Regions from separate parts of the Ruegeria sp. C12 genome, predicted to be linked through region 1. Evidence: riboswitches for the same ligand, from Rfam matches in the RefSeq annotation. Region 1 holds a riboswitch; each other region holds the start of a gene.
The links. Region 1 has a riboswitch for cobalamin ahead of ACR0C9_RS10150 (hypothetical protein). Riboswitches for the same ligand answer to the same signal wherever they lie in the genome.
Positions count from the first base shown of each region.

Region 2: linked by a shared signal. The riboswitch ahead of ACR0C9_RS00550 (hypothetical protein) and the one ahead of ACR0C9_RS10150 (hypothetical protein) in region 1 are both predicted to bind cobalamin.
Region 3: linked by a shared signal. The riboswitch ahead of ACR0C9_RS13205 (DUF1636 family protein) and the one ahead of ACR0C9_RS10150 (hypothetical protein) in region 1 are both predicted to bind cobalamin.
Region 4: linked by a shared signal. The riboswitch ahead of ACR0C9_RS12295 (DUF1636 domain-containing protein) and the one ahead of ACR0C9_RS10150 (hypothetical protein) in region 1 are both predicted to bind cobalamin.

Region 1 covers NZ_JBQFSA010000004.1:183,296-191,031, forward strand. The annotation lists gene ACR0C9_RS10120 (prephenate dehydratase) at 1-73, shown strand, start outside; gene ACR0C9_RS10125 (SRPBCC family protein) at 134-601, opposite strand; gene nudC (NAD(+) diphosphatase) at 635-1,618, opposite strand; gene ACR0C9_RS10135 (bifunctional 2',3'-cyclic-nucleotide 2'-phosphodiesterase/3'-nucleotidase) at 1,846-3,678, shown strand; RNA gene ffs (signal recognition particle sRNA small type) at 3,718-3,816, shown strand; gene ACR0C9_RS10145 (alpha/beta hydrolase family protein) at 3,846-4,703, opposite strand; cobalamin riboswitch at 4,862-5,082, shown strand; gene ACR0C9_RS10150 (hypothetical protein) at 5,171-5,578, shown strand; gene ACR0C9_RS10155 (phosphatase domain-containing protein) at 5,570-6,082, opposite strand; gene ACR0C9_RS10160 (DNA polymerase III subunit gamma/tau) at 6,223-7,736, shown strand, end outside.
Region 2 covers NZ_JBQFSA010000001.1:123,980-131,715, forward strand. The annotation lists gene metH (methionine synthase) at 1-577, opposite strand, end outside; gene ACR0C9_RS00545 (homocysteine S-methyltransferase family protein) at 574-1,626, opposite strand; gene ACR0C9_RS00550 (hypothetical protein) at 1,841-2,140, opposite strand; cobalamin riboswitch at 2,263-2,474, opposite strand; gene ACR0C9_RS00555 (AbrB family transcriptional regulator) at 2,570-3,634, opposite strand; gene ACR0C9_RS00560 (hypothetical protein) at 3,854-4,558, opposite strand; gene ACR0C9_RS00565 (ATP-binding protein) at 4,590-7,658, opposite strand.
Region 3 covers NZ_JBQFSA010000006.1:145,775-153,510, reverse strand. The annotation lists gene ACR0C9_RS13230 (extracellular solute-binding protein) at 1-646, opposite strand, end outside; gene ACR0C9_RS13225 (LacI family DNA-binding transcriptional regulator) at 878-1,891, shown strand; gene ACR0C9_RS13220 (iron ABC transporter permease) at 1,894-2,904, opposite strand; gene ACR0C9_RS13215 (ABC transporter substrate-binding protein) at 2,906-3,856, opposite strand; gene ACR0C9_RS13210 (ABC transporter ATP-binding protein) at 3,869-4,645, opposite strand; gene ACR0C9_RS13205 (DUF1636 family protein) at 4,642-4,998, opposite strand; cobalamin riboswitch at 5,098-5,301, opposite strand; gene ACR0C9_RS13200 (D-lyxose/D-mannose family sugar isomerase) at 5,361-6,026, opposite strand; gene ACR0C9_RS13195 (carbohydrate kinase family protein) at 6,045-6,971, opposite strand; gene ACR0C9_RS13190 (glucokinase) at 7,006-7,736, opposite strand, start outside.
Region 4 covers NZ_JBQFSA010000005.1:243,327-251,062, forward strand. The annotation lists gene ACR0C9_RS12275 (TolC family outer membrane protein) at 1-883, opposite strand, end outside; gene ACR0C9_RS12280 (protein-L-isoaspartate O-methyltransferase family protein) at 979-1,632, opposite strand; tRNA gene ACR0C9_RS12285 (tRNA-Cys) at 1,861-1,934, shown strand; gene ACR0C9_RS12290 (NAD(P)-dependent oxidoreductase) at 1,985-2,977, opposite strand; cobalamin riboswitch at 3,081-3,300, shown strand; gene ACR0C9_RS12295 (DUF1636 domain-containing protein) at 3,394-3,774, shown strand; gene cobW (cobalamin biosynthesis protein CobW) at 3,771-4,826, shown strand; gene cobN (cobaltochelatase subunit CobN) at 4,830-7,736, shown strand, end outside.

The DNA of each region.
Region 1 (7,736 bases):
GGACGAGCTTGAGCACTTTACAACCAATGTCGAGATCCTGGGCGTCTACCCGGCAGCGCAACCGCGCGGTTGATGCGGGGTTGTCACGGTCGGGATGAATTGAATTCTGACCGCCGGAACCGCGAACCGCGCCCTAAGCCCCGTGCTTGTGGCGCTGCTCCAACTCGCGGGCAAACTCGCCCAAGCGGATCTGAAACTGTTTGCGGAACCGGGCCTGACCCAGCTTCATCGATTGCAGCAACAGCCGGGCGGGCAGGGATTTGGCGCTGAGCGACATTTCAACGCTCAGGCGGGTTCTGCGTTGTGACAGGGCCAGAAAATCAACCGTGGTGATGCCGCTCATACCTTTGCTGTTGGCTTCGAACCGCATTTGCGCGGGGCGGTCGCAATCGGTCATCACCACCGACATCTGACGCGGTTTGCCGCGCAGTTTGAACTCGGTCTCCCAGGTGGTCCCGGCCTCGACCGGGGCGTCTTGGGTCGTGCGCCGAACATCGATGCCGCGCCGCATGGCCATACGCTCGAACCGTTCGAAATCGGCAACCATTTCGAATACCGAATTGATCGGGGCTTCGATATCTTCGCGCGCTGAAAACTGCATGTCTGCCTTTGCTGCCTTTTGTCCAGTTTTTCCTTAGTCCAGCGTGTCCGCAAGCCAGTTTTGCAACAGAAAATGCGCGATGGCCCCTTTTCGAGCGGGCAGCAGGGTTGGATGCTCGCCTGCGAAAGCCTGCATTATTTCCGTTTTGCTGACCCACATCGCGTCTTCAATCTCGACCGGATCGATCACGATGTCACGCGACAGCGCCTCGCCCGCGCAGCCGAACATCAGCGAGGCCGGGAACGGCCAGGGCTGGCTGGACAGGTACGAGACCGCACCGACCGGCACGCCTGCCTCCTCCATCACCTCGCGCCGTACGGCGGCCTCAAGCGTTTCGCCCGGTTCGACAAACCCAGCCAGCAGCGAATACATCCCCTCGGGCCAGCCGGGCGAGCGGCCCATCAGCACCGCGTCACCATGGGTGATCAGCATAATGACAACCGGATCCGTACGCGGAAAATGCTGCGCGCCGCAGGTCGGGCAACTGCGCTGCCACCCGGCCTGCGAGATTTCACTGGGCGCGCCGCATTTGGCGCAGAATTTATGCGTTTCATGCCAGCCGATTACCGCCTTGGCCGTCGCCGCCAGTTCGGCATCAAGGGGCGACAGGCGGGTCATGATCCGGCGCAGCTCGGCAAAGACATGGCCTTCGGGCAGGTCGGGATGTTGCTGTTCGGTCCGGTCGACAAACGCGCCAACACCGGTCAGGTCCAGCCCTTCGGCGGCCCAGTTCGAAATATCCAGCGCAAACAAAGGGGCATCTGAAGCATCCAGCCCCAGAAAGATCGGGGCAGAAACAATCCCTCCGGGTCCACGTGTGATCAGGGGATGAGACATGGGCTGCAAAGCCAACCGATCCAGCCTGTCACCCTGCACCAGCAGTTTACCGCGCCACAGCAGAACACATCTGGCTGCCGGATCGCCTTGTGCTTGTGACAACTTCTCGGCGTCGCCCCGAATATGGGCCGCACGGTTCAGACCCGCGCCACCGAAAGTCACCTGTTCTGCATTTATCATCACCTGCCCCTTCGGCTTTGCTGACAGGGCTGCCATGACTGCCCCGGCGTTGCAATGGCCTTTCGCGGTGCCGGGCCATGCGCGGCCAGAGGCAATGCTTGCACAGGCCTGGAAACATTGGCATTAAGTCTACCAATTGTTGATTTTGATTTAGCACCAGCATCCAATAGTAGAATTCAAGAGTGAAAACTGGACCTTTTAGACCGGGTCAAACTGAAAGTTCGGATGTGCATATTCGTATCCTCGCGACAACTGATCTGCACATGAATCTGACCGGTTTCGACTATTACTCGGATCAGCCGGACCCCACGATTGGATTCACGCGAACCGCCAGTCTGATCCGCACGGCGAGAGCAGAAGCAGACGGCGCGCTTGTTTTGCTGTTCGACAATGGCGATGCGCTTCAGGGCACGCCGCTGGGCGATCAGGCGGCACAGGACCCTGACGGCCATCCAATGATGCAAGGGTTTGCGGCCCTGCATTATGACGCCGTCGGGCTTGGAAATCACGATTTCGGCTTTGGGCTGGCGGTGCTGGACACTGTGCTTGATCAGGCTCCATGTCCTGTCCTGTGCAGCAATATGCGCCGCCGGTCGGGGGTTTCGCAACGCTGGCAGGACCATGCGGTGCTTGACCGATCGATTTCGCGAAACGGGCAAGACATTCCCATCCGCGTGGGCGTGTTGTCGGTTCTGCCCCCTCAGACCACGCAATGGGAAGCGCATCATCTGGGCGATGACATCGCGGTCGAGGACTGTCTGAGCGCGGCGCGACGCACCGTGCAGACCCTGAAATCGGCGGGGTGTGATCTGGTCATCGCGCTGGCCCATTCCGGCCTCGGTCAGGATCAGGAAGCACCGGGGCTGGAGAATGCCGTGATCCCACTGGCCGCCATTGACGGCATTGACGCCCTAGTGGCCGGGCACACGCATCTGACCCTTCCCGGCAACGACCACCGGGGGCTGGCCCATGTCGACCCTGAGGCCGGATTGGTCCATGGCAAACCGGTTGTCATGCCCGGGTCCGCAGGAAATCATCTGGGCGTGATTGATCTGAACCTGTCCCACTCTGCCGATCTCGGGTGGCAAATCACCGACCAGCAGGTCGGGTTGAGACCGCTTCGCCAAAACAACTCCGCCCCTGAAACGCCAGAGGACCCCGACATGGTCCGGCTTTTTGCACCCGTGCACGCCCGAACCCGCACCAAGATGGCCGAGCCGGTGGCGCGAATCGCAAAACCGATGCACAGCTTTTTCAGCTTTTGCGCCGTTGATCGGGGGCTGGCATTGGTGGCCTCGGCGCAGGCCGCCGCCTTGCGCCCCTATCTGTCCGGCACCGCACTGGCCAATTTGCCCATGTTGTCCGCCGTTTCGCCCTATAAATGCGGCGGTCGGTCCGGGCCGCGCTATTACACCGATGTCCCGGCGGGCGAGGTTTGTTTGCGCCACATTGCGGACCTTTACGTCTTTCCGAACGAACTGAGGGCGGTGAAGGTCAGCGGCGCTCAGGTGCTGGACTGGCTTGAGATGTCGGCGGGTCTTTTCAACACCATGCGTCGCGACGCCGAGACCGATCTGATCGACCCCGGTCGGGTTGGGTACAATTTCGACCTTCTCTTTGGCCTGACCTACCAGATCGACCCGTCCTACCCGGCCCGGTTTGACGCTCAGGGGCAGTTGATCGACAATTCTCACCGCCGCATCCGGCAGGCCAGAATTGACGGGTCTACGCTTGACCCCAATCAGGATTTTGTGGTCGCGCTCAACAATTACCGCGCCAATGGTGGCGGGCATTTCCCGTTTGTGGAAACGGCAGAGCCGATCAACCTGCCTGCAATAGATATCAAGCGAATCCTACGCGATTATCTGACCGGGTACCTGCCCGCCGACCCGCTGTCTCAGGCGGTTTATCCGTTTTCGTTCGCGCCGCAGGCCGGGGTTCAGTCAATCCTCAGTACAGGGCCCGGCGCGCTGAAATACCTGTCAGAGTTGCAGAACTACGACCCTATCGTTCTGGACCCGGACCCGCAGGGGTTCGAACGCATCCGGCTGACACTCTGACGGGTTGTCATTTTCCCCAGGCTTCCCTATATCAAGCGCTGAGAGGTTGGCGCGGGCGAGCGCCTCGCCAACCTGGTCAGGTCCGGAAGGAAGCAGCCACAACGAGCCCCGCTTGGGTCGATGTCCAACCTCTCACCTTTCCCCCATGTATCCGCTCATCAGCACAATCAGGCAACCAACTGGGGCCAGATTGCCGAATTCCGGCGGGCAAATGCGCCGATATGGCCGATCTCTTTCACTCCGAATTCCTTGGGCGACAACAGGTGCCGCCGCGCGCCCGGCCCATACAGATCCGCCAGACGCCATACGGCTTTTGGCGGGACGGTCTGATCGTCGTCGCTGGTGAACAGATCCACCGGAACACCCAGATCCGACCAGCGCGCCGGTGGCAAATCCTTTCCGATCTCTGGCACATAATTCAGCGGCGCGGTGCACCACCTGCGCCATTGCCAATAGACAGAGCCCGGCAGATCGGCACCGAACCCAATGGCTTTGCCGGGCAGATACCCCAGGGCTTTCACAAGCAGCGGAACATGCCCGTGCCAGAACGCCCAGGCCAACCCCCGATAGGGCCATGGGTGATCGGACAGCGTCACCAACCCCGAGCAGACACAGATCATCCGGTCGATCTGGTCGATATCCGGCTGAATCGGCCCCAGCATTCCGCCGACGGAATGACCAATGCTCCACTGCCGGGCGTCGGGAAACCTTCGGCGCATCTCGGCCCGTGCTGCGGGCATATCGATCAGCGCCCAGTCCGACATCGTGACCTGCGAGTCGCGCATGGGGCCGGAAACAGAGTGACCAAAATCGCGATAGTCATACGTCAGGCAGGCCATGCCACGCTCGGCAGCCAACCACCGGGCAAAGTGCTGGTAGTAGTCGCGCGGCACACCGGTCGCCCCGTTCAGAACCACCACCGTGTCGGGATCAGTAAAAGGCCGATACAGTCGCGCCGACAGCTGCGCCGGGCCAGCGGGAAACTGGAAATCCTCGATCTTCACGTGCTGCTGCGTGTCCAACATCGAACCTGCGGGCCTTTCTGAACCAATCGGTTTACCTGCCCAAGAGGCACAACAACCCGCAGCCGAGTCAACCCTGCTGCCACTTGACCACACGTCGCCCGGCACAAGGCATGTGTACGTGACACCCAAAACCCCGCTTGACTCAGAACGCGAACAGACGCTAGCGGTTGTGTGATGGTTTCCGATCCACACAATGGGTCGGGATGAAAAGGGAACACGGTGCGGTTCTGCCCGGTCAAACCGGAACGAACCAAGGCCGCGACTGCCCCCGCAACTGTAAGCGGTAAGCGATGCCGGAATGCCACTGGCCGAAAGGCTGGGAAGGTCGGCAAAGCAACGACCCGCAAGTCAGGAGACCTGCCATCATCAACGTAACCGAAACTCGGGCGGGGTGTCCGGGCAGGTCCTGACAGCGTTTCTTCTGTCTCACCTGTATCATCCCCCGTCCGCCGCGCGGAGGGCGCAGGATGATCTGGAAGACAAAAACCCACGAATACGTGGCGACCATTTGCCAACGCACAGGCGGGCCCTGCCCCGCAATGGCGCGCATGGCACGCGCGCTGGCCGAGGCAATGAACAAGGCCGACCACGTCACCAGCGAAGGATTCGAAATCGAAGGTAGCAGCGACCTGACGCATTGCGCGCAAGGGTGCATGGCCCGCTTTCGCGCCGGACCAGAACAGATACGCATCTTCTGCGGGACCGAGGCGGACACGCCGATCCAAACGCTGGATACCTATGCCGACCTGATTTTTAACGAGACATGCGCGGCCCTTCCGTCCGGGGCCTTGCCAAGAACGCCTTGCGCCATGCTTGAGGTCTTGGCCCTGAGACCTTCAAGACCAGTGCAGGAACCGGCGCGGGTATCAGCCTGAGCGCGCATCCAAAGGTGCGTGGGTCGCTTTCGTGGCCCATGCCATCTGCTCGTCGGTTTCCACCGCGCAGGGGCGCAGGGCCCGCAACCGGGCCAGCGCCTTGTCTGCCGGTTCCCCGCATTCCAGCATCAGGCGCAAGACCACCATACCGGATCGCCCGCACCCACCCCGGCAATGCACCAGCACCCGGCCACCGCCGGACAAAGCCTGCCGCGCCGATGCGCTGACCGACCCCCACCGATCCTGAACGGCGCGCGGCGGGGCGCCAAAATCCTCGACCGGCAAATGAACCCATCGGCTGGCGCGGCCCTGAATGTCACTGCCAAAGGTCCGGGCCCCGTCCTGCAGCATCTCAACTTCCGTGGTCATCGAGATCACAAGACCGGGTTTCCAATCCGCGATTGTATCCAGATCGCCCGCATAATCTCCGCCGCGTCCCGGCATCGAGGTCAGCGCAAGTGTTCCGCCTCCGACTTGCAGCGCGTAGACGACCAGTTGCGACATCAAAGATTTCCTCCCAAACCCAAGCCTGCTTTTAAAATGTGCTTCAAAAATACTGAGATTCCAGTTTACGCCGATCTCGGGTCTTTCCAAACCAAATTTCGCCAACCGCGCGGTGGACGCGGGCTGCAGCGACCACTACGCTGCGACGACGTCCCGAATCCGCCAGAGCAGACATGACCGACACAGACAGCCCCGCCTATCAGGTTCTCGCCCGCAAATACCGTCCGGAAACCTTTGCTGATCTGGTGGGTCAGGACGCGATGGTGCGCACGCTGAAAAATGCGTTCGAAGCCGACAGGATAGCCCAGGCCTTTGTCATGACCGGCATACGCGGCACCGGCAAGACAACCACGGCGCGGATCATCGCCAAGGGTATGAACTGCATCGGGCCGGACGGCGCTGGTGGCCCCACGACCGAACCCTGCGGTCAGTGCGAGCATTGCGTGGCCATCATGGAAGGCCGCCATGTCGACGTGATGGAGATGGACGCCGCCAGCCGTACCGGCGTCAATGATATTCGCGAAATCATCGACAGCGTCCGCTACCGCGCCGCCTCGGCCCGCTACAAGATTTACATCATCGATGAGGTTCACATGCTCTCGACCAGCGCCTTCAACGCGCTGCTCAAGACGCTGGAGGAGCCGCCCGAACATGTGAAGTTCATCTTCGCCACCACCGAGATTCGCAAGGTCCCGGTCACGGTCCTGTCCCGCTGCCAGCGCTTTGACCTGCGCCGGATCGAGCCCGAAGATATGATCGGTCTGCTGCAAAAGATCGCCAGCGCCGAAGGGGCCGAGATTGCCGAGGACGCGCTGGCCTTGATCACCCGCGCGGCCGAGGGGTCTGCCCGCGACGCAACCTCACTGTTGGATCAGGCGATTTCTCACGGCGCAGGCGAAACCACCGCCGACCAGGTGCGCGCCATGCTGGGGCTGGCCGACCGTGGCCGGGTGCTGGACCTGATGGATATGATCCTGCGCGGCGATGCCGCCGGTGCCCTGACCGAGCTTAGCGCGCAATATGCCGAAGGGGCCGACCCGCTGGCGGTGCTGCGCGATCTGGCCGAGATCACCCATTGGGTCTCGGTCGTCAAAATCACGCCGGACGCAGCCGAGGATCCGACAGTATCCCCTGACGAGCGCGCCCGTGGCCAGCAGATGGCCGACGCCCTGCCCATGCGTGTGCTGACCCGCATGTGGCAAATGCTGTTGAAGGCGCTGGAGGAGGTCTCGGCCGCCCCCAACGCCATGATGGCAGCCGAGATGGCGGTGATCCGTCTGACCCATGTGGCCGATCTGCCCAGCCCGGAAGAACTGATCAAACGTCTGCAGGATACACCTGCGCCACCAAATGGCGGACCGGGCGGCGGTATGCCGATCCACGGTAACGGCACTGCACCGGTTGAAGCGCGCGCAGCACCGACCTATGCGCCTGCGCCTCGCGGGGCAGGGGGTGCTCCGGTCGCGGCGCTGGCCCAGGACACGCAGGCCGCTTTGGCGCGCTATCCCAGTTTCGATCACGTGGTCGAACTGATCCGCGTCAACCGTGATGTGAAACTGTTGGTCGAGGTCGAAAACGGCGTGCGGCTGGTTTCCTATCAGCCGGGACGCATCGAGTTTACGCCTGCGCCGCAAGCCCCGACGGATCTGGCCCC
Region 2 (7,736 bases), on a different contig from region 1:
CGGCAAAGATGTTGGGGTCAAAGATGATGTCTTCGGGTGGGAACCCCATATCCTCGACCAGAATGCGATAAGCGCGGGCGCAAATCTCGGTCTTGCGTTCGAACGTATCGGCCTGACCGGCCTCGTCAAAGGCCATGACCACCACGGCGGCACCATAGGCCAGACACAGACCCGCGTGATGGCGAAACGCCTCTTCTCCCTCTTTCAGGCTGATCGAGTTCACCACCGGCTTGCCCTGCACGCACTGCAGCCCGGCCTCGATCACCTCCCATTTCGAGCTGTCGATCATGATTGGCACGCGGGCGATATCGGGCTCGGACGCGACAAGGTTCAGGTATTCGACCATCGCCTGTTTGCTGTCGATCAGCCCTTCATCCATGTTGATGTCGATGATCTGAGCGCCGTTTTCCACTTGATCCCGCGCAACGTCCAGCGCGGCGGCATAGTCGCGGTTCACGATCAGCTTGCGAAACCGGGCCGAGCCGGTGACGTTGGTCCGCTCACCCACATTCACAAAGGGGATGTCGGGCGTCAGGACAAAGGGTTCCAGCCCCGAGAGGCGCAGGTGAGGGGTCATGCCGGTACCTTTCTGGGGGCAAAGGGCGCAACCGCTTCGGCAATCGCGCGGATATGGTCGGGCGTGGTGCCGCAGCAACCGCCGACCACGTTGACGATGCCATCGCGGGCAAACTCTTCGACCTGAGCGGCGGTCTGGTCCGGTGTTTCGTCATACTGGCCGAACTCATTCGGCAGGCCTGCGTTGGGGTAGGCGCAGGTCAGGGCGGTCGCCACGCCCGAAATCTCGGCCATATGCGGGCGCATGGATGCAGCGCCAAGGGCGCAGTTCAGCCCGACGGTGAAAGGGCGCGCATGGGCGACCGAGTGCCAGAAGGCGGTGGGTGTCTGGCCAGAAAGCGTCCGGCCCGAGGCATCGGTGATCGTGCCCGAGATCATCAACGGCAGGCGACGTCCGGCCTTGGCGAAACTCTCGAACGCCGCAAAAATCGCCGCCTTGGCGTTCAGCGTGTCAAAGATCGTCTCGATCAGGATCAGGTCGGAACCGCCCTCGATCAGCCCTTCGATCTGCTGGCCATAGGCTGTGCGCAGATCATCGAAACTGACGGCACGGTATCCGGGATCGTTCACATCCGGGCTGATCGAGGCCGTCCGGTTCGTCGGACCCACAGCCCCGGCCACAAACCGGGGTTTGCCGTCCTCAGCCGTGGCCCGGTCCGCCGCGCGCCGCGCCACCTGCGCGCCTGCGACGTTCAGATCATGCACCGCAGCCTCCAGCCCGTAATCGGCTTGCGCGATGGTGGTTGAGGAAAAAGTGTTGGTTTCAAGGATATCCGCCCCGGCCATTGCGAACTCGTATTGAATGTCCTCAACTGCCTGCGGCTGGGTCAGCACCAACAGGTCGTTGTTGCCCTGTTGCGGAAGGTCCGGGTGATAATGATGCCGACAACCGGGGCCATGGATGTGACCGTTGGCGGTAAAATCCTCTTCGGTCATGTTCAGCGCCTGGATCATTGTGCCCATGGCCCCGTCAAGGATCAGGATGCGCTGGGCAGCCAATGCGCGCAGCGTCGCGAGCGCGGGTGTGTCGGGCAAGGTAAAGTCAAGCATTCGCGGTATCCAATCGGCTGTGTGGGCCGAAGGTATAGCGCGTTGGCATTATGAGGTGAAATGATTGTTATTCGACTAAATTATGAGTTTGCGTCATAATGTGTCTTGTTCGTCGCGCATATCCAACGAAATCACCAATAAGCAGTCAAAGCATTGCCCGGCCAAAATCGTCCAAAATGCGGGCGGTGGCACAGGCTGAATTGCCCGCATGAGGTCACAAGGCGGCGCGGCGCGCGCGATGGCCCCCTCGGCGCTGTTTTGCGGGCAGGGCCAGGAACAATGGTTCCAGGGGCATCTGCATGGATCGGGCCAGCAGGTCGCAGAACACAGCGATGGCGGGAGAAGTCTCGGCAAACGGTTTGGCCTTGGCCAAAGCAATCCGCGCCTGCGCGTGGTAGTTTGCCGAACCGGGCAGGCCGCCCAGCCATTGCATATAGCCCATCTGCCCCAGCTCTTGCGCGCGCTGCGGTGGCACGTGGCCGGTATCCAGTTGGGAAATGGTCAGGTCAAGCATAACGACGCCCTCCGCGCTTTTGGGCGGCTTGTGTGGGTCATCAACAGTGGTGTCTGGCCAGTGCGGTCCATCTCTTGTCGCTCCGTCCACGGGCACCCCGCCCGAGTTAAGGTGACTGCGGCACATATGCGCCGGAGATGGCAGGTCTCCTGACTTGCGGTTCTTCGCTGTCCCCGTCCTTCCCGGACAACCCAAGCGGGGTCATCCAGTGGTCTGTCGGGGGTCGCTCGCCGCTTACAGTTGCGGGGGCAGTTGCGGCTTTGGGCGTTTGCCCGCACCGCATTCCCTTTTCAGCCGACTCAGAGCGTCGGACACCATCGGCAGCACAGTCTCATAAGGCCAAAGCTGTGTCTACTGGTGCCAGCAAAGCACGCAGCGTCGGATTGCAACCCGGCAGGAATTGAACCCAAATCAAACTGCGAAACCCTTCTAATCCCGAGAGCCGGACCAGCGCACCAGAAGACTGGCCGCGATGGGCGCGCCGATGATCACCAGAACGATCCGTGTCAGATGGTGGGTAATGACAAACCCGAGATCCGCGCCCGAGACGATGGCCAAGACCGTCATTTCAGCCTGCCCGCCGGGGGCAAAGGCGAGGAAGGCCTCGATCGGTTGCCCGAACCCCAACGTGGTCACAAGGGCCGTGAAGGCTGCCGCAAGTATGGCCAGCACAACAACATAGGCGCAGCCCGCCGCCACAACTTTGCGCAGCTCGACCCATGTGACACCGATAAATTTCACGCCGATGGTGCAGCCGATAAAGAATTGCGCGACAAGGATCGCCTCGCGCGGTGGGCGGGTGTGGATGAAATCGCCCAGTGACAAGGCCGCAGTCAGGATCATTGGGCCCAGAATGGACGCTCCGAACAGGCCGATCCGCTCACCGCCTTTCCAGCCGACAATGGCGGCGACGACCATCAGCGCCAGTTCGTGCAAGGGCAGGTCGCGGGCGGGTTCGCCAATGGGGTTGGTCAGGTCAGCGTCGTAGAACAGGGTCAGGAACATCGGGGCGAGCGTCACGATGATCAGCACGCGCGTGCCATGGATCAGGGACAGGGCGCGCGGATTGGCACCGGCCTCGGTGCCGAAGATGATCATGTCTTGCAACCCGCCGGGCATGGCTGCGTAGAAAGCCGTTTTGTCGTCAAAGCCCCAGACTTTGCGAAAGAACGGCACCCCGACCAAAGCGATCAACAGGATGAAGGGCGGGATCAGAGCAATTGACGCTGCCATTTGCGGCAGTTGGCCAAACAGGTCCGGCGTGATCGAAGCCCCCACCGCCACGCCCAGGATAGTGCGCGCCGCGACCGAGATCTGCCCGAACCCTTCCATCGGCGTATGCGCCAGTGCCGCAATCAGGCAGGCGGTCATGGGGCCGAATAGAAATGGCAGGGGCAGGCCCAGCATCCAGAATACGACCGTTCCCAGCACGGCAAGGCCGAAGGTGATGGCCCGCCTTACGGGGCGGCTTGGTGATGTGGCTTGGACGGACAAATTTCAGGTCCGAAGTCATGGGATCAATTGTATCCAATGGTATACAAATGGGCGCGGTTTGCAAGACCACGGCACTGACCATTCAGAATGCCCGAGTGAAGAACGGCCTGTGATGCAGCTTGGCGCTATCAGCGTGTGTTGGATGAAATCCAGGAACGAGGTCTCGAAATCAAGGCGAGTGTCACTGAATTCGTTTCAACCCCACCAATCCAACAGGGCTTACGTGGGTGCCGACCCGCCAAACGCCGCCTGATAAGCCTTGTTGCTTTTCGCCCATTCGATCAGTTCCTCACCCGCTTCCATCGCGGCCTTCTCGTTGGGCGCATTCGAAATGGCGTCGAGCCGTTTGTGAAGGTCGGAACTGGGGTCTGCGGTCATCGCCCCAACCTCCATCACAAGGCTGACATTCGGGGGCGGGGTGTAGACATAGCCGTTCTGCGACTGAGCTTCGATCCGTTTGAGCAGGGCGGGCACGATGGATGCGGTGTCATGCACATAGTCCCAATTGGTCGAAAGCCCCTGAATCATCGGGTTATCGACCCCACCAAACAGCGTCACCGGTGTCGTCTTGTAGATCACAAGGGGCATTCCAGCGGCGTAGGCGGTCGTCACCTCGACAATACTGCCGCCATCGGGCACCCGGCCATCCATGTTGAACACAAGGCTCGAGCAGCGCCCGAGCAATTGGTAGATATCCTGCGCATAGCCGACCTTGAGGATGATATACAGCATCTCCTGGCCCTTTTGCGACCAGACCTGAGGGTCCTGCAACATATCCATCATCTTGGCGATCTCGACGCCGTCGCGCGGGGCGAGATAGGTGCCGAACCCTCCGGCCTCGAGCACGGCGGCGATGTTATATTGCTCCCAAAGATCACCGACGCTGAACATCGGGCCCGAGCAGAAAACGATATGGTCTGTCATGAAATGGTCCTCTGGTTGAAATTCAGTGTCGTCAGGCCGGGTCTGAAGCGGCTGCGCCGGGCTCCAGCCGACCGGCCCAATCGGCAACCAACTGCGCGCCTTCGGCTTCGCGCGCGGTGCCGGTTAGCATATCAGACAGCACCCGCGCGCAGCGCAGGGCCAGCGAAACCGATCCGGCAGCCCCGGCTTCGTCAATTGCGGTGCGCAGCAGCGCCTCGGCCTCGTCTTGTCGGTCCAGAACAGCCAGCACCTGTGCTTTCAACCGCATCAGGTCCGGGTTCCAGACCGGCTGGTTCAACATCCCCGACATTTGCAGCCCGGTGTCAACAATCGCCAGCGCTGTATCCGGATCATCATTGGCCAGCCGTGTGTCAGCCATGATCGCAAACCCCATACCCGAACCTGTCTGGCTGCCGGTTTTTGCCAGCAGGGCCAGACCGGCATCTACCTCCTGACACCGCTTGCCCGGCGGGTCGATGGGTTGCCCGGCCCGGAACAACTGGCTTAGCCCGCCCCAAAGCGGGATGCCGAGCTGGGTGCATGTCTCATAGGTCTCGGTGGCCAGCGCATAGGCGCGATCACTGTCCCGGCGACAATGCAGGGTGATGATCAGAAAGGCCCGTGCGGCGGCCAGGCTGAGCGCCGAGTTCAACCCCTCGGCCAGCGCCAACCCCGCCTCGGCACGTTTCAGCGCCGTATCGGGCGCGCCGCACCACCAATGGGCCACTGCGCCGACCCCATAGGCCAGAACGCCCTGATCGGTGCCAATGCCATAGGTAACTTCGGCGTAATCCTCGGGGCGGTAGAGACGGATCGCCTCTTCTGCATGTTCAACGGCAATTTCACCTTCGCCCAGTTGAAACCGCAGAAAGGCAAGCGTGGTATGGGCGCGCAACATGCCGATCCGGTTCGCGGCTGCGCCGGGCATAGCCAGAATGCGGTCGGCATATTCTATGCCCTTAGCGCAGTCGCCCTTGTCCAGAAAATGCGCGGCCAGCCCGTTCAGCGCCGATGAGGTCTCATCCGCGTCACCAAGACGTTCGGCCAGTTCCAACGCGCGATCCAGCACCGGTTTGATTTCGGGTGAGGCAAAGCCCCGTACGCCCATAATCGCATTCTCCAGCGGGATCTGGATGGACAACTCGATCTCATCCCGCTGGCGGGTTTCTTCGGTCTGCTCCAGCGCTGCCAAAGCACGGCGATACAGCACCGTTCCATCCTCGACCGCAGCTTGCTTGACCGCGCGCAGCCCGGCGTCGCGGTACCAGATGGCGGCATCGGTAAAATGCCGGGCAGCATGCAGGTGATGGGCGATCTTGTCGGGCTGCTCCGCCGTCCCGTCCTGAAGGCACGCAGCGGCGCGGGCATGCAGATCGGTCCGCTCGGCCCGCAGAAGCGTGGCATAGACCGCGTCCTGCGTCAGCGCGTGGCGGAACATGTAGCCATCGTTGGTGCCCGAACGCGGACGCAGAATATCGGCCTCCAGCAAATCTCCGACCGTTCCGGATATCTCGACCTCATCGCGCTGGGCGACCTGGGACAGGATCGACATATCCAGATCCTCGCCGAGAACGGCGGCGACCTGAGCGGTCTTTTTCGACTCGGGCGACAGGGCGTCCAGGCGTTCCATGATCAGGCTGTTCAGGGTTGGCGGAACCGCGCGGCTTTGGCGGTGTCCGGTCTGGTTTTCCCCGGCAAAGCGGGCCAGTTCTTCGATATAAAGGGGGTTGCCTGCGCCGCGCGTCAGGATGTCTTCCAGTACCGCACCCGACAGGTCCGCGGGGGCAGCGGCCCGTTGCGCCAACTGCGTCGCCTGGTCGTGATCCAACGCTGCAAGCGCGATCACTTCGGACCGTTTTGCCGGCAGCCCCAGACTGCCATCATCACGCTGCGCTACAAGGCAGAAAACCGGCAGCGGCTGCGGCCAGTCGAGCAACATCTCAAGCAGTTCCAGGCTGGTGGCGTCACACCAGTGAAGGTCTTCGCAGACCAGCACGACAGGGCGATCAACGGCAAGTCGTGCAAGCCAGTGCCCGAGGGTCAGAAGTGTCCGGTGGCGCAGGGTTTCCGGGCTGGAATTTTCCAACGCGGCCGTGTCGGAGGTATGGATACCAAGCAACCGGGCAATCAGCGGCACGGTCTCGTCCGGTGCATTGTCTTGTTGCGTCACACCCTGTCTGAGACGGTTGAGCGCCTCGTCGTCCTCCATGCCCGGAGTGATACCTAGACTTTGTTGGATCAGCCCGATGAAGGGTGCAAGCGGCGCGCCTGACGACAACGCGTCACACTGTACCCCAAGCCAGATATGGGGCGTTTCGGCCAATTGGGCCCGGAAGGCACGCAGCAGGCTGGTTTTGCCAATCCCCGGATCGCCTTTCACCGTTGCGGCGACCGGCCCGTGTTCGGTTGCCTTTTGCCAAAGATCGCGCAATTGGCCCAGCACCGCCTCGCGCCCCAGCAGCAGGGTCGAGCCTGTGACGTTTCCCGACCTGGCATTGGCAGCGGCAGGGCGCAATACGCGGTGCAGAGGCAATGGGCGGGCAACGCCTTTCAGGTCAACCGGTCCCAGAGGTTGCGATACGAATTTCTGTTTGAACAGCGACATCACCGGATCGCTGACCAATACTGTTCCGGGACGGGCCTGCGCCTCGATCCGGGCGGCAATGTTCACTGTTTCACCAAACAAAACATCGCGCCCGCCCTGTTCGCTTTCACCCACCACCACCTCGCCGGTATGCACCCCGATGCGGGCCTGCAGGCGTGGTGCGTCCGGGTCCGTACCGGGCAGGGGTTGTTTCATCGCGTTCAACAGGTCCAACGCGGCCCGCACAGCGCGCTCAGCGTCGTTTTCCCGCGCCTGCGGATAGCCGAAATACAGCAGCAGGCCATCGCCCAGATATTTGGCGACCCGTCCGCCATAGTCTGTGAAAATGCGCCGTCCGGTTTCCTGATAGGCAAGGATCAGCGCGGCGTAATCCTCGGTGTCGATCCGGCCGCTCAGATCGGTCGATCCGGCCAGATCGACGAAGACCACAACAAGCTGCCGGCGTTCGCCGACGACATTGTGCCGGTTCGAGAGGTCTTCGTCGGAATGAACCATCTCTGCCCCCTGAAACGCCCCAAAATAAGGTTTAACGCGTTAACTCTTTCAGCTTGACCGCATGAGTTCCCCTGCGTC
Region 3 (7,736 bases), on a different contig from region 1:
CCATGCCGTCATAGCCGTTGTTGTTGGTCGCAAACGGCAGGTTGTGGCGCGACATGAAGTTCTCGGTGAAGATCCAGGGCAGGTGCGATTGGCTGAGCGGGATATAGCCCGCCTCTTTCAACGCCGGGGCGGTGGTCGACTGGAATTCTTCCCATGTCTTCGGCGGGGTCACGCCAGCGGCTTCCAGCGCGTCGACGTTGTAGTACAGAATCGGGGTCGACGAGTTGAAGGGCATCCCGATCATCTTGCCATCGCTGTCGGCATAGAAATAACGCACACCGGCGATGTAGTCGTTGATGTCGAACTCGACACCGTTTTCGGCCAGCAGGTCCTGTACCGGAACGGTTGCGCCCTTGGCGGCGATCACGGTTGCAGCGCCCGCGTCAAAGACCTGCATGATGTTCGGCTGCTCACCGGCGCGGAAGGCCGCGATACCAGCGGTCAGCGTCTCTTCGTAGCTGCCTTTGTAGATCGGAGTGATTGTGTATTCGTCCTGCGACGCGTTGAATTTCTCGGCCACCTTGTTGACGGTCTCGCCCAATTGCCCGCCATGTGCGTGCCACCAGGTGATTTCGGTTTCTGCAAAGACTGTGGTCGCGGTGAACGCGAGTGCGGCAGCCGTTGCGCAAAACTTCAGTTTGGTCATTTCGATCCTCCGGTTCGGTGTCGGCCCCTTGCAGCTAAGGGACCGGTGGCAAATTTGTGCCAGGTTATTGTGCAGGCTCCCCTGCGGCGTTTGATGCGCGCAGCCTCCGACCTGCATCATGGACGCGTCTGGAATCTGCACACGTGCCCACATAGTGTTAACGTATGACAGTTCGGTGAAAGATTTCTAGCAATATTGACAAATTCCACCAAATCGAAGGACAGGTTGAGCGTGGTTCAGGATCGTGACAAACCCGCCGAAAGGCGCCGCAGGGTCACTGCGCAGGCCGTCGCGGACGCGGCTGGGGTGTCTCGATCGGCCGTTTCCCGCGCCTTTACACCCGGCGCATATCTTGATGAAAATAAAAGAAAAATAATCGAAGATATGGCCGAGCGTATGGGCTATCAGCCAAACGCTTTGGCCGCCGGTCTGAAGGACGGACGCTCGCACCTTGTGGCGGTGTTTGTCGGCAATATGCGCAGCGATTTTGATTCCGAATTTGTGCGTGCTTTGGTCGGTAAACTGAACGCTTTGAACAAATGGCCGATTCTCATCGACGGTGGGGATCAGCGTGCAGAAGACGCGATCGAGCAGGTTTTGCGCTATCCGCTGGATGCTTTGATCCTTCGCGGGGGCAGTATGCCTCAGGCGCTGGTCAAACGATGCAGCAAGCTGGGCGTGCCGATGATTTCTGCCGGGCGCATTGTGCAGGCGCCAGGGGTCGACAACGTGTGCTGCCGCAATGCCCAAGGCACGCGACTTGCGACTGAGGCGTTGATCCGGAAAGGTCGGACACGGTTTGGATTTCTGGGTGGCGCGCCCAGTTTCTCATCCTCGGCCGAGCGCAGGGCGGGTGTGATCGAGGTGCTGGAACGCGCGGGCCTTGGACTGGTGGCGGAAGAGACCGGAGATTTCACGGTCGAGACCGGGCGGGACATCGCGCTGACCTTGCTGGGACAGCACAGGCTGGACGCGCTGATCTGCGCCAATGATGCCAGCGCAATCGGGGCGCTGACAGCGGCGCGCGAGATGGGTCTGGACGTTCCAAACGCGCTGTCGCTGGTCGGGTTCGACGACATCGAAATGGCCAGATGGCCGATCTTCAACCTGAGCACGGTCAACAACCCGATTGCTGAGGCTGTCGATCAGGTCATTGCGCTGCTGGAACGCAGGCTGGCCGATCCCGCCAAAACCAGCGAGACGATCATGGTCGATCCCTATTTCGTGCCACGCGGCACGCACTAGGCTTAGTCGTTGCGGGCGGATTTGAACAGGTACAGGAAGACGAACAGTGATCCGATGGATGTGGTGACGATGCCGACGGGAAGTTCCTGCGGGGCCAGCAGCAAGCGCGACAGGATGTCGGAGAGCGTCAGCAGGATCGCACCCACGATGGCCGAGGTTACCAACAGATTGCGGTGCAGTGTTCCGGCAATGCCTCGGGCGATGTGAGGGACCATCAGGCCGACAAAGCCAATGACGCCCGCGACCGAGACAAAGCTTGCCGTGGCCAGAGCCGCAACAAAGAACATCCGAAACCTCAGGCCCTGAACCGGGATACCCAGCGTAGCAGCAGTGAAATCCCCGGTCAGCAGCGCGTCCAGCCAGCGGCTGCGGTAGAGTGAATAGCCCAGGATCATCGCAAGCCCGATCAGGACAAGGGGAAAGGTCTCCCACCGCGCGAGGCCAAGACCGCCCAGCATCCAGAAGATCACCGAATGCGCGGCACGACTGTCGCCGGAAAAAATCAGATAGTTGGTGATGGCAGAAAACAGGAACGAGACCGCAAGCCCTGCAAGGATCAGCTTTTCCGGCGCGCTTGTGCGCAAGCCCTGAACCAGCGCGAGAACGATGCCTGACGCGATCAAGCCGCCACAGAAGGCAGCAAGCGGCAGGGTCCAGATGCCAAGCACGTCCCCGGTTACCGTGATGACCAGAACCGCCCCGGCGGCTGCGCCCGAAGACAGGCCAAACAGAAACGGGTCGGCCAGATCGTTGCGCGTGGTCGTTTGCAGCACCACGCCGACCACACCCAGACCAGCGCCAATGACCGCCGCGAATAGGGCGCGGGGCAGGCGCAGGTCGAACACGATCCGATGCAGGGGGGACATCTCGCCTTCGGTCAATCCGGTGCCCAGCATGATCGCTGTGCCTACGTCTGCGACAGGAATGGATGTCGTGCCATAGACAACGGACAGCAGCAAAAGGGCGGTCAGAATGACCGCCCCCAGCAGGACCGCACGCCCCGTTTGAGCCATTTTAGTTGAGCTCCGGGTGCATGGCCGAAACCATCTTTTCGATGGCGTCGATATTTGCCGGTCCCGGTGTCAGCTCTTCATAGCGCAGACCGATCCAGCGTTCGTTCTTGACGGCATCGGTCAGGGACATGGCCGGATGCTCCTGCAGGAACTTGAACGTGTCTTCGGCACCGTTCCCGGTCTGATAGTCCAGTAGGACCAGAAATTCGGGGTTTGCGGCGGCCACTGCTTCCCATGAGGTGCGACCCCAGCTGGTGTCCATGTCATGGGTGACGCTGACACCGCCCGCAGCCTCGATCATGGCGTCTGGAATGGCGAATTTACCGGCGGTAAAGGGCGCATCGGCGGGACCGTCCAGCAGGAAGACGCGGGGTTTCGGCAGGTCTGCGGTTTTGGATTCGATGGCCGCCAGCTGGTCTTTCCAGCCCGAAACCAACGCTTCGGCCTTGTCTTCCACATGCATCACCTTGCCCAGACGCAGCACGTCATCGAACAGAAGGTCCATGCTGGCTTCGGGGCGGTCCTTGTTCAGGTGAACGCAGCTTTCGGTCAGGACCATGGTTTTGATGCCAAAGGGTTCCAGCGTGTCGGGGGTGACTTCGCCACCCGGCTGCATGCCGTAATACCAACCGGCAAAGAACATATCCGGCTCGACCGCGACCAGATTTTCGACGGTGGGGTATTTGGGCGCCAGTTCCGGGATGTCACCGCGTTTTGCATCGAAATCCGGGCTGGTCTTGTACCAGCCGGTAATGCCGGTCAGGCCGACAATCTTGTCCTGCAAACCCAGCGCAAAGGCCATGTCGGTCATGTTCATGTCGTGCACGACAATCCGCTCGGGCGTGCCGTCGAACACCAGTGGTTCTCCGCAATTGTCGACGGTCACTTCATGTGCCGCCGCACCACTCGCGAGGCCCGAAACAAGGACTACGGACCAGAATTTCTGCATCATCAAATTCTCCTGTTAAGATGACAGCTTTCGTTTTCGGATATCCAGCGCCGGGATCACGCGCCCTTCGTGCTGGAAACACAGGTAGTCAACGCCAAACGTATCGCGCACACGCTCGGGTGTTAGAACTTCGGGAACCGGGCCGAAGCCGGTCATGCGGGTTGCCTTCATCAAAGCGACATGGGTGGCGAATTCGGGGATCATGACCAGATCGTGCACGATCATCACAACCGTCACGCCCAGTTCGGCCACCAGCGACAGCATGTGGCCCTTGGCGTCGGGGTCGAGGTGGTTTGTCGGCTCGTCCAGAAACAAAAGCGATGGCCTTTGCGCCAGAGCCCGTGCGATATGCGCCCGCTGACGTTCCCCGCCGGACAGACGTTGCATCGGTTTATCGGCCAGCGGGACCAGTTCGGTGATCTCAAGCACCCGCTCAAGATCGGCCTTATGATCCTCGGCGGACCGGTCGGCCTGAATCGGGATTTGCCCAAGGGCCACATAGTCGCGCAGTTTCAACCGGCCGTCAGGCAGTTCCTGCTGCCCGACCACGGCGATGGTGCGTGCCCGTTCCGGGGCGGACAATTGACGCAGGCTTTGCCCCTTGATCGTCACATCGCCCAGGGCCAGACGTTCAAGGCCGCAAAGCAGGTTCAACAGCGTGGTTTTCCCGGCCCCGTTTGGCCCGGCAACGGCCAGGATCGACCCCTCATCCAACGAGAAGGAGACATCCTGTAGCAACACATCCCCGTTCAGGGCGTAGTATTCCAGACCTTTGGCAACCAGAAAACTCATGCCTCACCCTTCGATGACAGGCGCGGCAGACGCGCCAGAGTTTTGTAAAGCAGGGCAGGGGGCCGGTCGGTTGCGCTGGTCCAGCCGTCGTCACTGTCGCGGAACTGACGGGCAAAGGCGGCAATCGCGTCCAGATCGGCTGGGCTTTGGATATCGCCGAACAGATACTGCGCCTTGCCTTCGGCTTGCAGCCCAACGGTCATGGGGCGTTCGCACCCTGCCATGCAGGCAATCAACCGGGTCGCAAACTCCGGTGGTAGGGTTGCGTCCAAACTGGCCTTGGCTGCCTTGGCTTCGATTTCACCCTGACAGGTCGAACAGATCAGGACGAAGTGGTCAGCTTGGGATGACATGGCTGTCCCCGCTGCGGAAACCGCGCGAAAAGAAGACGCCACGCCCGCAGGCGAAAAATTGAGCCATCAAATCCTCCTTCCAGGACGCCCCGCCCCGGGTTGGTTGCACAGGTGATGGCAGGTCTCCTGACTTGCGGGTCGTGGCTTGGCCAACCTTCCCGACCTGTTCAGGCCAGTGGTGATTTGGCGTCGCTCTGCGCTTACAGTTGCGGGGGCAGTCACGGATTTGGCCGCAGGGCCGCACCGTATTCCCATTTTCATCCCGCAGGCATCGCTACGGGAACCATCGCTGGTCAGCTAGTCTGTCGCGGATTTAATTGTCAAGCGTTCTGGCCGAGATTTTGGCGACGCGGACTGAGTGTTTAGTAGTCCGCAACCAGCAAAAATTCCGGCGCTGCGTCCTCTTCAATGGTCGCGAACCGGGGGATCGGTTGCTCGAACACATTGTCCGTGCGGTCGTCATTGACGGTTGAGACTTCACCGATCAGACAATCGCCACGCTCGGCCCAGAAGGCATGCCAGATACCGGGCATCAGGGTAACGCTTTCGCCGGGTTTCAAGCGCAGCAATTCGCCGGGCGTGATGGTCACGTCGCAGCCATCGCTGGGCACAACAACCGGATTGTCGCGATCAATGCCGCCTTCGGGGTCTGAGGCGTAGATCTCCATCACCAGATCACCGCCACCCCGGTTGATGATGTCCTCGGCCTTGATGATATGGCGGTGCATCGGAGACAATTGTTTGTCGCGCGAAATCAGCAGTTTCTCGGCATAGAGCATACCGCGACCCTGGTTCAGATCATTCACGTCGCCATTGCGCAGGGTGAACAGGAACAGGCCCAGCTCATCAAACTTGCCCTGACCGTAATCGGTAATGTCCCAGCCCAACCCTCGGGCGCGGATCGTGTCGGCCTTTGCGCTGCGCATCTGATCAGGGGACCAGTCGGCGAAGGGCGGCAGGACCGCGCCGAAGGATTTGATGAAGGCCTGCGCCTCGGTCTTGATGTCGTTGATGTCGGATCGTTTCATGTCGCTTCCCTCGTGGGATCAAAGCTCATGCGCCCAGGGCGGATTTGCCCCGGCGCGGGATACGGTGACGGCGGCGACATCGGCGCCCAGGGACAAAGCCGCGCGCAGGCTATCAGGTGTCAAGGCGCGCAGGCCCTCTTTGCTCAGGTGCCCGGCGCGGTGGAGTTCGGCCAAAACGCCCGCGTTGAACGTATCGCCGGCGCCCACAGTATCGATAACCTGCACCGGTTTGACCGCCACCGAGGTCTCGGACCCGTCCGCCAGATAGCCTGTCGCCCCCTGACTGCCGCGTGTCACAATCACCACGGACGGCCCGGCCTTCAGCAACAAGGGCACCTTCTCGGCATGGGTTTCCGGCCCGGGAATGATCCAATCCAGATCCTCGTCCGAAACCTTGACGATATCGGCCTGCGCGATCATGCGATTCAGGCGGGTGCGATAGCGGGTCTGGTCCTTGATGAACCCCGGCCGGATATTTGGGTCCAGCATCACCGCGCGGTCGCCGCCATGACGGTCGAGCAGCGCGGCATAGGCATCGGCACAGGGTTCACAGGCCAGACTGATCCCCCCCAGATACAGGGTCGAGGTCGCCAGCAATTGCTGCGGCACATCCTCGGGCTGCAACATTCGCCCCGCCGTGTTTTCATCAACAAAATTGTACGAGGCATGCCCATCCACCAGCTTCACAAAAGCCAAAGTGGTCGGGCGGTCGCTGACAATCACATGCGAGGTGTCCACATGGCTTGCCTTCAGCGTGTCCGCCAATTGCGCGCCAAACATATCCGAGGACAGGCCCGTCAGCATCCCCACCGGCGCGCCCAAGCGCCCCAGCGCGATGGCCGTGTTGAAAATTGCGCCGCCGGAATGGGGCACATAGCCCTGCGCGCCCGAATTGGTCGGTTCGGCGATCATGTCGATCAGGGCTTCGCCACAACACAGGATCATCCCGCGGTCCTTCTTTGGAAATGGTCACACGGTTTTACCGCATGAGCGCATTTTTACAGAAGTTGTTAGCGCCAACAATGCCAAATTCGACCTGTTCCGAGATATAAAGGTTCATCCCTTGCCGCAAATCGCTGAATCGCCCGCCTTGATTGAAGGCATCCAGAAAGCACTCGCCAAACAGCCAGCGGTTCTTCTCCGCCACACCGCCCACCAGAAACACGCCGCCCCGGGGGATCAAGGTGACGGACAGATCACCCAGCAGAGCGCCCAGATGGGTCGTGAACATCTCTGCCGCTTTGATGGCATGCGCATCCGATCCGTTGCGGGCGCCGTCAAGAATGTCCTTTGCCGACAGGTGAGGGGTGTCTGTCTGACCAGCCGCAATCGCGATGGACCGGTAGAGGACAGGCAGACCCGTGCCGCTCAGGAACATTTCAGCTTCAAGCGTCAGGTTGTCGCCAAAGAAACAGTCCGGCGCGATGTGGCGGGCAGCTTCGAAAATATCAACCTCGTCCCGGTGGCGCGGGGAGACACCGACATGACCGCCTTCGCCCGAGGCTGTGTGGTAATGTCCTTCCGAATACAACAGCGCCCCGACGCCCAGACCGGTCCCGGGGCCGACGACCAGACGGGTGCCGGTTGGCGGTGTAGGGTCGCCCTGCAGCACGGCCACATCGGCCTTCGTTGCCTCGGCCACGGACCATGCCGCAGCGGTGAAGTCGTTGATCACATAGGTATGCCGCGCACCTGTGGCCTTGGCTAACT
Region 4 (7,736 bases), on a different contig from region 1:
TATCATAGCTTTCCGTAATGCCCGCATCTGCATTCAGCGTGACATTCGGCCCCAGATTCGCCCGCTGCTGCTGCACCTGCAAATCAAGCGCACGCACTTCGTGCTGGGCCGCAAGAATGGCCGGATGGTTGCGGCGCGCGAACGAAATCGCCTCTGACTCGGACCGGGGCAGTGACGGAAGGCTGGGCTGACCAGCGGTCGCCCCCGGTAGTTTGCCGACGGCATTTACATATTCCGCCTGCGCCGTGCTCAGGTTACCGCGTGCAACTGCCAGATCGGCCTGGGAACTGGCCAGCTGTGCCTCGGACAGGGCGACGTCCGTGCGCGTGACTTCACCCACTTCGAAACGGTCCCGCGAGGCCCGAAGTTCCTCGGCCGACACATCGACGTCATTCACCTGAATCTGCACGGTTTCTTCCTGCAGAACGACGTTGAGATAAGCGTTTGCTGCGCGGAACAGAATGGCCTGCTCGACATCGATCAGGCTTTGGCGCGTGGACAACACGATTTCCTGCGCGGATTGCTTACCGAGAATCGAGAACCCGCCATCATAGATCAACTGGGCCAGCGTGAGGCCGGTAAAGAATGTCGAAGGCTCGTTCCGGACCACTATACCGCTAGTCGTTGTCCGCGTGTAATCCTGCGAAACGCGCACTGTCCAGTTGATGATCGGACGCAGCGCGGACACCGCAATGGCAACATCTTCATCAGCGGCACGCAACAGCGCGCGGTTCTGTTCAAGAAGACCGCTGGTGTTATACGCCCCGATAAAGGCATCGGTCAGGTTGTCCGCCCATGCCAGGCGTACAGGCATAACGCTAAGGGCAAGACCAGCGGTCACCGCCAAGGCCCTGACCAGCTTACCAGTTGCCGTTCCACGCATCACCAAATCCTCTCAAATCAAAATTACACTGCCCTGCGGGAAGTTTGCGTTGCCGTTTTCAACTAATCAAGGTGGCAGAAAAAACCACCGCCCGACTATAGCGAAAATGCACACTCGACTGAAAAACTGTCCAGTGTCGGCGCACTGGCGTTGAAAGCGTCGCGCCAGCTGACCCGGTCACCAGCCTTGCGCCCGATCCGAACGACGCCCAGACCATCCTGCACAAACAGACAGGCGATGCGCCCGTTGTCTTTCAACTGACCCAGCAGAGCGTCCGGCACCTGCTGCACGCCGCCCTGTATCATGATCACGTCGTAAGGCCCGTGTTCCTCGGCCCCTTGCTCCAGCGGGCCCACATGCACCACGGCATTGTCTGCATCCGCCTCGGTCAGGGCATCCTGCGCTTCTGCGGCCAGCGCCTCATCGCTTTCAACAGCAACCACCAGTTCAGCCATGCGCGCGGCAACGGCGGTGGAATACCCCAGCCCCGGCGCGATATCCAGAACCGCCTCATCTTTGCAAATATTCACAGCGTCCAGCATCTTGGCCAGAGTCCGAGGCTCCAGCATGCTGCGCCCGTCCCCCAGATCGATTATGCCTTCAACATAGGCGGCCTCGCGCTGCGCATCCGGCACAAAATTTTCACGCGGGACGGTCAGCATGGCATCGATGATCGGGAATTTCGTGACATCAGAGGGCCGAATCTGCGTATCGACCATAGTGCGGCGTCGGGTTGCGAAATCTGTCATTTGATCTCTCGTCTGAATTCCCACGTTTTTTTGGCTTTTGCCACATCCCGCAGCAACCGGCAACGGCCCTGTTGCCACAGCCCGGCCCGTGCGACAGGTTTGTGATCCGGCCCAGATCAGCATTTCCCGCCTCAGGCGCCAAAATTACACGCAATCCTCTGGACGCCCCATAAGAAAGCTGCTAAAACGCCTGTCACACCACGGCAAGTATTTGATTTTACTTGAAAAGGCGAGTTGGCGGAGTGGTGACGCAGCGGATTGCAAATCCGTGTACACCGGTTCGATTCCGGTACTCGCCTCCACTTCCTTCAATACCTTCACCTCGCGACGCAAAGACGAAAGCGCGCCCCTCTTAGGAATCGCGCCCCGCCGGGATAACCTCATAACCCGGTTCTTCAGGTTCATCGTCCTGCATTTCAGGTGGAAAGCCGGGCGCGCGGATGTCGAGGCCGGTGGCGTCTTCCAGGCGTTTGATGATGTTGGGCGACAGTTCGCGTTCGCCGTAGCGTGCGATGCCGTCCTCGAAGATCTTGATCATGATCGGGTTGATCTCAAGCGGGACACCCGCGCGGTCGGCGACGTCCTGAAACAGGCCGATATCCTTTTTGACAAGGTCCATGGTAAAGGAAATATCGCGCGAGCCGTTCAGGATGACCTGGCTTTCGGTCTCATGCACAAATGAGGTGCCAGACGAGATCTTGATCGCCTCATAGGTCGTGTTCAGGTCCATCCCGGCGGCTTTGGCGGTCACCAGCGCTTCGGCGCAGGTGATCAGGTTGGCGGTGGCCAGATAGTTGGTCAGAACTTTCAGAACCGAGGCCGAGCCGAGATCGCCGGTATGCAACACCCGACGGCCCATCGTTGTCAGGAAGGGCAGGATTCGCTCAAAAGTATCCCGGTCGCAACCCGCGAAGATCGAGATATTGCCGGTTGCCGCCCGGTGGCATCCGCCGGAAACGGGGCAATCAACCGCCGCCCCGCCCCGTTCGATGACCATGGCACCCAGCCGCTTGGCCTCGGCCTCGTCGGTGGTGGACATTTCCATCCAAATTTTGCCGGGGCCGACCTCGGGCAACATCTCCTGCATCACCGCGTCCGAGGCGGCAGGCGATGGCAGGCAGGTGATCACCGCGTCGCAATCGTGCATCAGCTGGGCCGGGCTTTCGGCGGCCTTTGCGCCCTTTTCGACGAATTCTGCCACCAGGTCTGCATTGAGGTCATGGACCGTCAGGTCGATCCCGTTGCGCAGCAATGAGCCCGAGAGTTTTCCGCCCACATTTCCAAGTCCGATGAACCCAACTTTCATTATTCGCGTCTCCCTGCGTGTTTTCCGGTATGCGACCATGTCGCGGGCACCGCGTCATGCCGCCCAGCGACGCTGGCAGGTCGCTTTTCATCCTAGCCACGCGATGGTGGTCGCATCGCGCTTGACAACCTGCCCGCACGTGCCGCATGTCCCTGTCGTTGGTGTCGGCGACAGCCGATGAAAAGGGAATGCGTCAACGGTTTATCCGCCAAACGCAGCCGCCCCCGCGACCGTGACCGGAGAGGGTGCCCAATGCCACTGGCCTGCCAGGCCGGGAAGGCGGGACATCCGACAGAGGAGCCAGACGAACCGGGCCTCTGACATCCGCAAGCCGGGAGACCTGCCAGCACCCGAAGTTGAAACCGGGCGGGGTGTTCCGGTGTCGGGTCCATGTGCATCGCGTGGCCCGCATGAAACCCCGTCCCCCGCGAAGAGGATTTGGGGGGATGAGAGACATGACCGAGACTGCGCCGGTCGAGCTGCTGGTCTGCACCACGTGCCGCCGTGGTCTGCCCATCGAGGATGACGATCAACGCCCCGGCACATTGCTGCACAAAGCGCTGGAACAGGCGGACCTGCCCGAGGGCGTCACGCTGAAAGCCGTCGAATGCCTGTCGAACTGCGATCAGGGCTGTTCCATCGTGCTGCGCGGCGGGCCGGATCGCTGGACCTTTGTCTATGAGAACCTCAATGAGGCCGATCACGTTGACGTCATCGTCGATGGTGCGACCAAGTATCTGGCCACCGAGGACGGCCTGGTCAAATGGCGCGAGCGCCCCGAACATTTCCGCAAGAACTGCGCCTCGCGCATTCCCCCGATTGGAGCCCTGAAATGAGCAACCTCGAAAAACTCCCCGTCACTGTGATCACCGGCTTTCTGGGTTCGGGCAAAACGACGCTGGTCAAGCATCTGATGCAGAACCCACAAGGCAAGCGGCTGGCCGTGGTGGTCAACGAATTTGGCGATGTGGGCGTTGATGGCGACATCCTGAAATCCTGCGCGATCCCGGATTGCCCGGCGGAAAACATCATGGAACTGGCCAATGGCTGCATCTGCTGCACCGTGGCCGATGACTTCATCCCCACCATTGAGGCGCTGATGGCGCTGGAACCGCGCCCGGATCACATCCTGATCGAAACCTCGGGCCTCGCCCTGCCAAAACCGCTGCTAAAGGCGTTCGACTGGCCCGATATCCGGTCGAAAATCACCGTGGACGGCGTGATCGCTCTGGCCGATGCCGAGGCTGTGGCCGCCGGTCGCTTCGCGCCGAATGTCGAGGCGGTGGACGCCCAGCGTCTGGCCGATGACTCGATCGACCACGAAACGCCCCTGTCGGAGGTGTTCGAGGATCAGATCTCCTGCGCCGACATCATCCTGCTGACCAAACCCGATCTGGCCGGTCCCGAAGGTGTGGCGAAAGCCAAAGAGGTCATCGCCGCCGAAGCCCCCCGCCCCCTGCCCGTGGTCGAAGTGGCCGAAGGCGCGGTGGACGTGCGCGTCGTGCTGGGCCTTGAGGCCGCCGCCGAGGATGACATGGACGCGCGCCCGTCACATCACGACGGCCACCACGACCACGAGCATGACGATTTCGAAAGCATCATCGTCGAGCTGCCGGAACAGACCGACCCGGCGGAACTGGTCGCCAAGATCGAACGTCTGGCGAATGAGCTGAACATCCTGCGCGTCAAGGGCTATGCCGCCGTTCAGGGCAAACCCATGCGTCTGCTGGTGCAGGCCGTTGGTGCCCGCGTGCGTCACCAGTATGACCGCCCGTGGGAGCCCGGCGAGGACCGTCGCTCACGTCTGGTCGTGATTGCCGAGCATGACGACATCAAAGAGGCCGCGATCCGCGATATCCTCGTGGGTGTGACCGAGGCTGCCGAGTAAACCATGCACGTCGTCTTCCGCGAAAGCCACGGGTTAGAGGAAACCGAGACCCCGACCGATCTGGGCCAGAGCCCGGCGGATCTGGTGGTGCTGTCGTTCTCGGACAGTGACCTCGGCGCCTTTGCGGCGGGCTGGCATCGCGGTGGCGGCCCCGAGGGGCGGATGCCGACGATGCGGCTGGCGAACCTCACGGCGCTCAAGCACCCTCTGTCGGTCGATACCTATGTGGAACAGACGCTGGAGGGCGCAAAGGGTATACTGATCCGCCTGATCGGCGGTGTGCCCTACTGGTCCTACGGGTTGCAACAGGTTCTGGCACTGGCGCAGGCCAAGGGCATCGCGCTGGCGGTCCTGCCTGCGGACGGGCGCGAGGATACGCGGCTGGATGACTATTCCACTCTGCCCATCTCGACCCTGCGGCGATTGGCGCATCTGTGCGACACCGGCGGAGAGGTCGCGGCGCAGGCCGCCCTGGCGCAAATGGCGCTGGCGGCGGGGCTTTATGCCGGGCCGGTGATGGGGGCCAAGACGTTGCCCGAATGCGGCGCGTGGTGCCCGGATCGCGGCGTGATCCCGGTGGATGCCGCCTTCACGGGCGATGCAAAACGCATCCTTGTGACCTTCTACCGGGCCTATCTGACCTCAGCCGACACCGCTCCTGTCGCGGCTCTGATCCGCAGCCTCCGCGCGCGGGGTTTTGAGGCGGTGGGCCTGTTCGCTCCGTCTCTGAAAGCGCCCGCAGCAGCCGATTGGCTGCGTGAGCAGGTCGTGGCGCTGGCCCCGTCGGCCATCATCAACGCCACCTCATTCTCGGGCAAAGGCGCGTCGGGCACCTCGCCTCTGGACGCCGCCAACGTGCCGGTATTTCAGGTCGCGCTGGCCACCTCGCGCCGCAAGGCATGGGCCGAGGCGGAACGCGGGCTATCCCCCGCCGACCTCGCCATGCATGTGGTACTGCCCGAAGTGGACGGGCGGATTTCAGCGGGCATCGCCTCGTTCAAGGAACCGGGCAAGCGCGACCCGCATCTGGAATATTCCCGTTTCGCCCACCGGGCCGAGCCCGAGCGGATCGAAGCGATCATCGACCGCGTGTCAGGCTGGCTTAACCTGCACGACAAACCCAAAGCCGATCAGACGCCTGCGCTGGTGCTGTCCAGCTATCCCGGCAAGGACTGGCAGATGGCCCATGCGGTAGGCCTCGACGCGCTGACCTCGGCCGAGGCGATGCTGTCCGATCTGCAAGGCGCAGGCTATGACACCACCCCTGCCGAGCCGATTGCCGATGCGCTGCCGGATGCCCGGATTTCATGGCCGCTGCAGGACTACCTGACCGCATTGGCCGAATTGCCCGAAACCCTGCGCAGTGATCTGCAATCCGTCTGGGGCAAGCCCGAAGATGACCCGGCCTGCGCCGATGGAGCCTTCCATTTCACCGCCCTGCGACGCGGCAAGGCCCTGATCGCACTGCAACCGGAACGCGGCTCGCCCGAGCTGCGCGATGACGATTACCACGACCTCTCGCGCACTCCGCGCCACGGCTATGTGGCGTTTTACCTGTGGCTGCGCCAAGGGCTGGGTGCGGATGCGCTGATCCATATCGGCGCGCATGGCACGCTGGAATGGCTGCCCGGCAAATCCGTCGCCCTGTCCGCCGATTGCTGGCCCGAGGCGCTGATCCGCGATCTGCCGGTCATCTACCCGTTCATTGTCAACGACCCCGGCGAGGCCGCGCAGGCCAAACGCCGGATCGGGGCCGTCACGCTGGGCCATATCCCGCCCGCGCTCAAGGAAAGCGGTACGCCGGATCGGATGGTGCGGCTGGAATCTCTGCTGGACGAGTTTTCAAACGCCGATGGGCTGGACCCCAAGCGCCGCGACCGCCTGCAAGAGGATATCCGGGATGAGGCGCAGGCCATCGGGCTGGAAAGCGACCTGGACCTCGATCAGGCCACCTGTACCGCCGAGGCGATTACCCGCATCGACCGCTTTGTCTGTGACATCAAGGAAAGCCAGTTCGGCGACGGGCTGCATGTCTTTGGCCGGGTGCCCGACGTGACCGGCAATTTCGACCCCGCGCCCTCGGCCCATGCCGAACGCACCGCTTTGCTGGACGCATTGGCGGGCAAACGGATCGAGGCTGGCCCTTCGGGTTCCCCCTATCGGGGTCGGTCGGATGTGCTGCCCACCGGGCGCAACCTCTACACCACCGATCCACGGTCCGTGCCCACGCGTGCCGCCTATACCCAAGGGGTCAAACTGGCCGAGGAACTGGTGCGGAGGCATTTGCAGGAAGAGGGCGATTATCCCAAGGGGCTGATCGTCGACCTCTGGGGCTCGGCCACCATGCGCACCGCCGGGGAAGAATTCGCCATGGCGCTGCACCTGCTGGGCGTCAAGCCGGTCTGGGACAAGGGGTCCGAGCGCGTCTCAGGCATCGAAGTTCTGCCGATCACCGACCTCAGCCGCCCGCGTCTGGATGTCACCCTGCGCGTCTCGGGACTTTTCCGCGACGTGTTCCCGACGCTCTCTGCGCTTTACGGTCAAGCGGTGCGGGTCTTGTCCGAACGGGATGAGGCACCGGACTGGAACCCCTATGCCGGGCAGGCCCCGGCTGCGCGCGTGTTCGGCCCCGCGCCGGGCAGCTATGGCGTGAACATGACGCAACTGTCTGAAATTTATACGGATGAGGCCCGCACGCAGGCGGGTGAAGCATGGTTGCAGGCCAGTTCCTATGCGCTGGAAGGCGAGCATATCGCGCAGGACGTCGATGGGATCACGCAGCGCGTCGCCAATGCCGACAGCTTTGTCCACCTGCAGGACCTGACCGAGACCGACCTGCTGCTGGCCAACGATTACGCCACGCACGAGGCCGGGTTTGCAGCGGCCAAAAAGGTGACCGGCGGCGAGGCG